DNA from 2 places in the Paenibacillus sp. FSL R5-0928 genome. Region 2 is predicted to be linked to the other one. Evidence: riboswitches for the same ligand, from Rfam matches in the RefSeq annotation. Region 2 holds a riboswitch; the other holds the start of a gene.
The links. A riboswitch is a leader RNA that binds a small molecule or an ion and turns the genes downstream of it on or off. The one in region 2 is predicted to bind cyclic di-GMP.

Region 1: it holds a riboswitch for cyclic di-GMP, as region 2 does, so the genes downstream of both, MKZ16_RS03205 (transglutaminase-like domain-containing protein) here and MKZ16_RS01890 (anti-repressor SinI family protein) in region 2, are expected to answer to the same signal.

What each region holds. Positions count from the first base shown of each region.
Region 1 covers NZ_CP150225.1:727,434-730,846, reverse strand. The annotation lists rRNA gene MKZ16_RS03210 (16S ribosomal RNA) at 1-713, opposite strand, end outside; gene MKZ16_RS03205 (transglutaminase-like domain-containing protein) at 1,081-1,890, opposite strand; cyclic di-GMP riboswitch class I at 1,904-1,984, opposite strand; cyclic di-GMP riboswitch class I at 2,059-2,141, opposite strand; gene MKZ16_RS03200 (class D sortase) at 2,255-2,920, opposite strand; gene MKZ16_RS03195 (GtrA family protein) at 3,023-3,413, opposite strand, start outside.
Region 2 covers NZ_CP150225.1:426,239-429,651, reverse strand. The annotation lists gene MKZ16_RS01900 (TasA family protein) at 35-643, shown strand; gene MKZ16_RS01895 (helix-turn-helix domain-containing protein) at 813-1,142, shown strand; gene MKZ16_RS01890 (anti-repressor SinI family protein) at 1,250-1,405, opposite strand; cyclic di-GMP riboswitch class I at 1,433-1,517, opposite strand; gene MKZ16_RS01885 (2-oxoglutarate dehydrogenase E1 component) at 1,988-3,413, shown strand, end outside.

The DNA.
Region 1 (3,413 bases), 300 kb from region 2:
TACGCATTTCACCGCTACACGTGGAATTCCACTTTCCTCTTCTGTACTCAAGCCACCCAGTTTCCAGTGCGACCTCAGGTTGAGCCCAAGGTTTAAACACCAGACTTAAATAGCCGCCTGCGCGCGCTTTACGCCCAATAATTCCGGACAACGCTTGCCCCCTACGTATTACCGCGGCTGCTGGCACGTAGTTAGCCGGGGCTTTCTTCTCAGGTACCGTCACTCCGGTAGCAGTTACTCTACCGGACGTTCTTCCCTGGCAACAGAGCTTTACGATCCGAAAACCTTCATCACTCACGCGGCGTTGCTCCGTCAGGCTTTCGCCCATTGCGGAAGATTCCCTACTGCTGCCTCCCGTAGGAGTCTGGGCCGTGTCTCAGTCCCAGTGTGGCCGTTCACCCTCTCAGGTCGGCTACGCATCGTCGCCTTGGTGGGCCGTTACCCCACCAACTAGCTAATGCGCCGCAGGCCCATCCCTCAGTGACAGATTGCTCCGTCTTTCATTCTTCTCTCAGGAGAAAAAAGAAATTATCCGGTATTAGCTACCGTTTCCGGTAGTTATCCCAGTCTGAAGGGCAGGTTGCCTACGTGTTACTCACCCGTCCGCCGCTAAGTTACTTTGAAAGCAAGCTTTCAAAGTAACTCCGCTCGACTTGCATGTATTAGGCACGCCGCCAGCGTTCGTCCTGAGCCAGGATCAAACTCTCCAATTAGTATTGAAAAGAGCGATATGCTCATTTTGAAACATCTGACGAGAAAATTAATTCTCTAATTTTGGATTTCACTTACGTGATTTCCTACTCACTCGTTGTTCAGTTTTCAAAGATCAAGTTCTCGTTGACGCCGTTTAATGCCTCAGCAGCAACTCTTATAATATATCATGTTGTTTTCAGAAATGCAAGCTTTATTTTTCGAAGCTTTTTATCAGCCTCGTTTGTATCGCCTGTACGCTGTCTAACAACGCTTACCTATAATACCCCAACTATTAATAGAAAAGCAACCCCTAATATAAAAATAAACAACTAGCTTAATAATTAAGCTAGTTGTTTATTTAATAGAGTTATGTTTATAGCAACGAATTTAATAGTATTTTGCCGCAGTATATTTGCTTGAGGCTTTAATTAAATCGGTTTTCTTATCACTCTTTGCAAGTCCTGCATCCACTGTAGTATCAATGGTAACCCACTTCCCATTAAGCAACACTTCGTTCCATGCATGATATTGCGTAACGTAGCTTGTATTCCCCATTACCAACTTAGCAGGAACATCTACACTCCGCAGCATTGCGGCAAAAAGAGAAGCGTAATCATAGCAAATCCCTTTTTTAGTAGTCAATGTCTTATCGATGCTTGGAATATAATCAGTAGTTACACTATTAGCAAGAGAGTAGTCATATTGTACATTCGCAACTACATAGTTATAGATCGCTTTAACTTTCTCTTCGTCTGTTGTTTTGCCTTGTACTAATTGTTTAGCTTTGACAATCGCTTTATCAGAAGAACTCCATTTCACATTCTGTACGGAGCCCAAATATACGGAATTCGAGTCACTCATGGTTACGTCTACTACTTCGGAATATAACGCTTTGTATTTATTACCGGTTGTGTTCTCCAGAACAGAAACCTTATAAGTCCCATTTCCTTGTTGCAAAGGGAAGTCCTCAGCTTGTCCAGAAGCATACAAGTTATAAGTATAGCTGCTGTTATCTTTGGTGATCATGAGTTTGATTCTTTTATCTTTCGGAATATCATAGTTAATACCAATAACACCTTGAGCCACTTTGGATGTAATCAACCAGCTGGCATCTGCACTTGCAGCTTGAGCTGTACTTACCGGAACTGAAGTCATTAGGACGAACAGCGCCACCAGCATAAAATAAACCTTTTTCACGGATAAAACTCCTTTCGGTAGCTGGCTGCCATCCTTTCGGGAAGGCCCTTTAGCTTTGCGTCCCTACCTTTCGATAGGTTTGCCGTTATCGTATAAGCTCTATCTGTTCTAGCTTTACTAGATATAGTTGATAGAATCCATTTGAAACAAACAAAAAAAGCCTCTTCATTCGGTAGCTGGCTGCCATCCTTTCGGGAAAAGGCCCTTTAGCTTTGCGTCCCTACCTTTCGGAAGGTTTGCCGTTATCGTGTTTAGCTTTCATAGTATAATACTATCATATTTATAGTTGTGAACAAGACCTAATTTACTAGATTACCCATTATTTTATAAATATCTCCCGGTATTTGTGTTTTCTTGTCATTCACTATTCTCCTTTTGTTAATTTGGCATGAACAATCAGCCGATGCGTTGGATTCACTAGCGGATCACATGTAATCAGAGTAAGAATCTTATCCTTGTCATTCCCGTCAAGAACGGAGACATCACTCGGATCTACAACAGAAATATCGTATACCTCATAGTTAAACACCTGATCACTAGTCTTTACCGTGATAACATCCCCCACAACAACCTCATTCAATCTGTTAAACAAACGACCCGTAGTTCGAGCCCGATGCGCCGCGATTGCAGCATTTCCGATCTCTCCAAGGGGTGCCGTTTCTTTCATATGGGCTGCAGCATGTTTCATATTAGCTTTTGTAGCCCCTTCTAATACAGGCAGCTTCAAATCAATCTTACCGATTTCAATTAGTGCGATTACTTTGCCACCGACCTCAATCTCCGGTTCAGGCTTTTCTGTCTCTTGGGGTTGGGGCTGTGCCTGAGCATCCAGAACCGATTCCTCTGCTAACAGCTGAGTAACTTCAGCATACCTGCTCTTCAAATCTGGCTGGGGAGTACTATCGGCAGTGCTTAGTTCAGCCGTTTCTAATAACTTCTCCTGCTGCCTGTCGTTGTACCATTCGTTAGCTGTCGGATATAACATGATAAGTATCCCAGCCAGTATGAGTAGATAGGAGAATTTACGCAATGTTATTCACCTCCGTATATTGTTTCTATGGTTATATACAAATCAAGCAGAAACAGCTACTTGCCTTTAAGCATAGCAACTCCTTCTGCCTGAAATTAATGTTTAAAATACCCATATACGACTTCCAAAGAAATTGATGATCACCGTGATAAAGGTAACCAGCACCTTGGAGATCAAGACTTGAATACCTAGTTTGTCTGTCAACAGATGCATTAGCAGCAGTGATATTCCGAGCACTACCAGATTCAGCACGATAAACTTGACCAGCTGCACGCGGTCGAAGCCTTCTTTATTACCCCGGTTGCGATCACGAAAGGTTACTTTTTTATTCAAAATAAAGCTATTCGCCGTACCTGCACTATAGGAGATCACCTGCGCCAATGCGTATACCATCCCTAGTGAATTCAACAATGTAAAAATCACAAAATCAATCAGCGTATTGAGTAAACCTACGGCATTAAATTTGAGGAACTGTATGAATGCAGCGCGCAAG
Region 2 (3,413 bases):
AAATTCAAACACAAATTTGAGGAGGAATTTTATTATGGGTATCAAGAAAACATTGGGTCTTGGCGTAGCATCTGCAGCACTGGGTTTATCATTAATCGGCGGAGGAACCTTCGCATACTTTAGCGACACTGCGCAAAGCACAGCTACATTCGCAGCGGGTACACTCGATCTGAACTCCGACCCTTCTGTCATCGTTAATATTCCTAACCTGAAACCAGGTGATACTGTAACTAAATCCTTCAAATTGAAAAACGATGGTTCGCTCGATATCGGATCTATCATTCTGAATACATCGACTCAAATCACGGATGCTAAAGGAGATAACTACCTGGATTTAGCCGAGTTCATTAAAGTTAAATTCCTTAGAAATAATGATAAAGGGGTACCTATCGTCTCTCCTGAAAATGTAGTTTATGAGACTACACTTGCTGCTTTAAAAAGTCAGCATCCGGATCTCGTAAAAAATACAGGTTGGGATCAACTCTTTACCGAAGCATCCGGTATTAAAGCCGGTACCAATGACAGCTTCTCCGTCCAATTCGAATTTGTGGAAAATAACCAAGATCAAAATATTTTCCAAGGCGATAGCTTAACACTGACTTGGGATTTCGTAGCTAAACAAGGTGCGAAAAAAGACTACTAAGATCAATAAAGTAATTTAATAAAATACTCGAAGAGCAGCAGATCCTGAATCCGGCCACGGATAAGCAGATTGCTGCTCTTCTCTTTACAATAAACTTTGTCCGATTTATTGATATTTGCTATACTAATAACAAAAATTACGGAGGGGCGTCAGCATAGTGCCACAGAATATGGGCCAACGTATCCAGCAGCTCCGCCTAGACAAGGGTTTCTCCCTATCTGAGCTTGCGGACAGAGCAGATGTGGCTAAGTCGTATCTTAGCAACGTGGAGAGAAACATCCAATCCAATCCATCCATCCAGTTTATCGAAAAGATCGCTGACGCGCTTCAGGTATCCATTCATGCCCTACTCTATGGAGAACCAAATGATGCAGAGGAATCACATTTAGATTCGGAATGGTTCCGATTGGTGCAGGAAGCTATGGACTCAGGCATTAGCAAACGCGAATTCAAAGAATTTCTGGACTATCAGAAATGGAAGCTCGATCAAAAGGATTAATACTTCCTACTAATCTGGTACGATCCTCACTTCTACTAAATCATATCGAAAAAGGACACAGCGAAGAACCGCTGTGCCCTTTTTCGATATGTAACCCCTCTAATGTATTACTGCACGATCTGCACAGTTTTCTCATGAAAGAACTGGCGGATTTCATCTGCCTTAATGCCAGCCTTCTTAGCTGCTAATAATAAATGTACCCACTCTTGATCCAGATCAATAAACTGCTGTTCTCTGTTGCTACCCTGGTTGGACTTTTCCAAAAAATCTCCCCCTAAGATTTTACGTCCCCAGGCAATCCGGCTGTCATAGTATCTCTACCTTAGACCCGCGACTTTGTGCCCCTGCCTTTCGGCAAGTTTACCTTTTACTGGACCCTTTTCACGAAAGGATCTGCTTAAAAAACTATAAAATTACTATCTGCAATAACATTATACAAAAAGAAAGCGGAAAAGTGTGTCGATTCCTGGTTACTTTCTATTTTAAAAACGAAAAATAAAAGATTTTTTTTCAAAGATCTTGTCCGATTATCACGATACTCGTCCGTTACATAAAATAAATTGTACTAGCAAAATAAATATTTACTGACCTAATAGTTAAAAATAAGGATAATAGAATCATTTTAATAGGCCTTTAGAATGGGTAATGAGAAGAAACACCCTTCTTTTCATTAGAACAAGCTAACCTATACCATTTTGCGAACGTATTGGACGAAAGAATGAATTGATTACAGTGGCTGAAAGTAGCACAATAAGATGAGAAATGAAACCGCAATCATCACAGCTCCAGTAAGCGTTGACACAAAATGTCACGTATGGAGTTCATCCGTTAAGGAGGATGTATTCATGGCAGCCAAAGAGCCCTATAACGAATCCATTTGGAGTAAGTATTACGGACCCAATTTAGGCTACATTCAAGAAAGATATGAACAGTTTGTGAAAGATCCCTCCACCGTAGAAAATAATTATCGCGAGCTTTTTACAAATTCGGGACCTCCTCCCCTAACTCCAGATAGCGAACCGGCTCCTCAGCCGCGCATCTCGGGAGACACCGAATGGCTTAGAAAAGCAGTAAGAGCTTCCAAGCTAATCGCCAATATTCGTATATATGGCCATATGGCCGCTGAAATTGATCCGCTGGTACGCGATCAGAATCCCATGGCAAAATATCTTGAGCTTGAAACCTATGGGCTGACCCGCGAAGACCTGATCGCACTGCCTGCCACGCTTATATGGGAAAATGCGCCGAATGATGTGCATACCGGATGGGATGCCGTGCAACGTATGCGTCAGGCATACACCAAGACCATCGCCTATGAGTTCGGGCATGTGCATGAAGAAAAAGAACTGCAATGGCTAAATAGACAGGCAGAATCCACCAGCTCACCAGCACCCCTAAATAATACAGAACGCAAAGAGCTCCTGAACCGCCTGATTCAGGTAGAGCAATTTGAAACCTTCCTCCACAAGACTTTTGTAGGTCAGAAGCGTTTCAGTCTTGAAGGCAATGATGCTCTTGTACCGATGTTAGATGAAATCGTACGTGCTGCTGCACATGACGGTGCGGAGCATATTTTGATGGGCATGGCGCATCGCGGCCGCCTCAACGTTCTTGCACATATTTTGGGCAAACCATATGATATCATATTTTCAGAGTTTCATCATTCTCCGAACAAGGAGCTTTTCCCTTCCGAAGGCTCTACAGGCATTAACTATGGCTGGACAGGTGATGTGAAATACCATCTCGGTGCAGACCGTGCTGTCCGTGAAGGAGAAACCGTACGCACAAGAATAACACTAGCGAATAACCCAAGTCACTTGGAATTCGTCAATCCTGTCGTGGAAGGTTTCACTCGTGCCGCACAAGAAGATCGGAGCACTGCAGGACTGCCGAAGATTGATACCAGTAAAGCTATGGCGGTGCTGATGCATGGCGATGCTGCTTTTCCAGGTGAAGGAATTGTTGCAGAAACGCTTAATATCGGCAAACTTCAAGGTTATCAAAATGGTGGGACGATCCATATCATTGTTAATAACCGAATTGGTTTTACGACTGAAAGTGAAGATTCCCGTTCTACGCATTATGCGAGTGACATCGCCAAAGGGTATGAAATCCCGATAGTCCATGTCAACGCTGATGACCCAGAGGCCTGCGTAGCAGCCGTACGTTTAGCTAGCGCATACCGCCATCAATTCAAAAAAGATTTCGTAATTGATCTCATCGGCTACCGCCGTCATGGTCACAACGAAATGGATGATCCTGAAACCACAC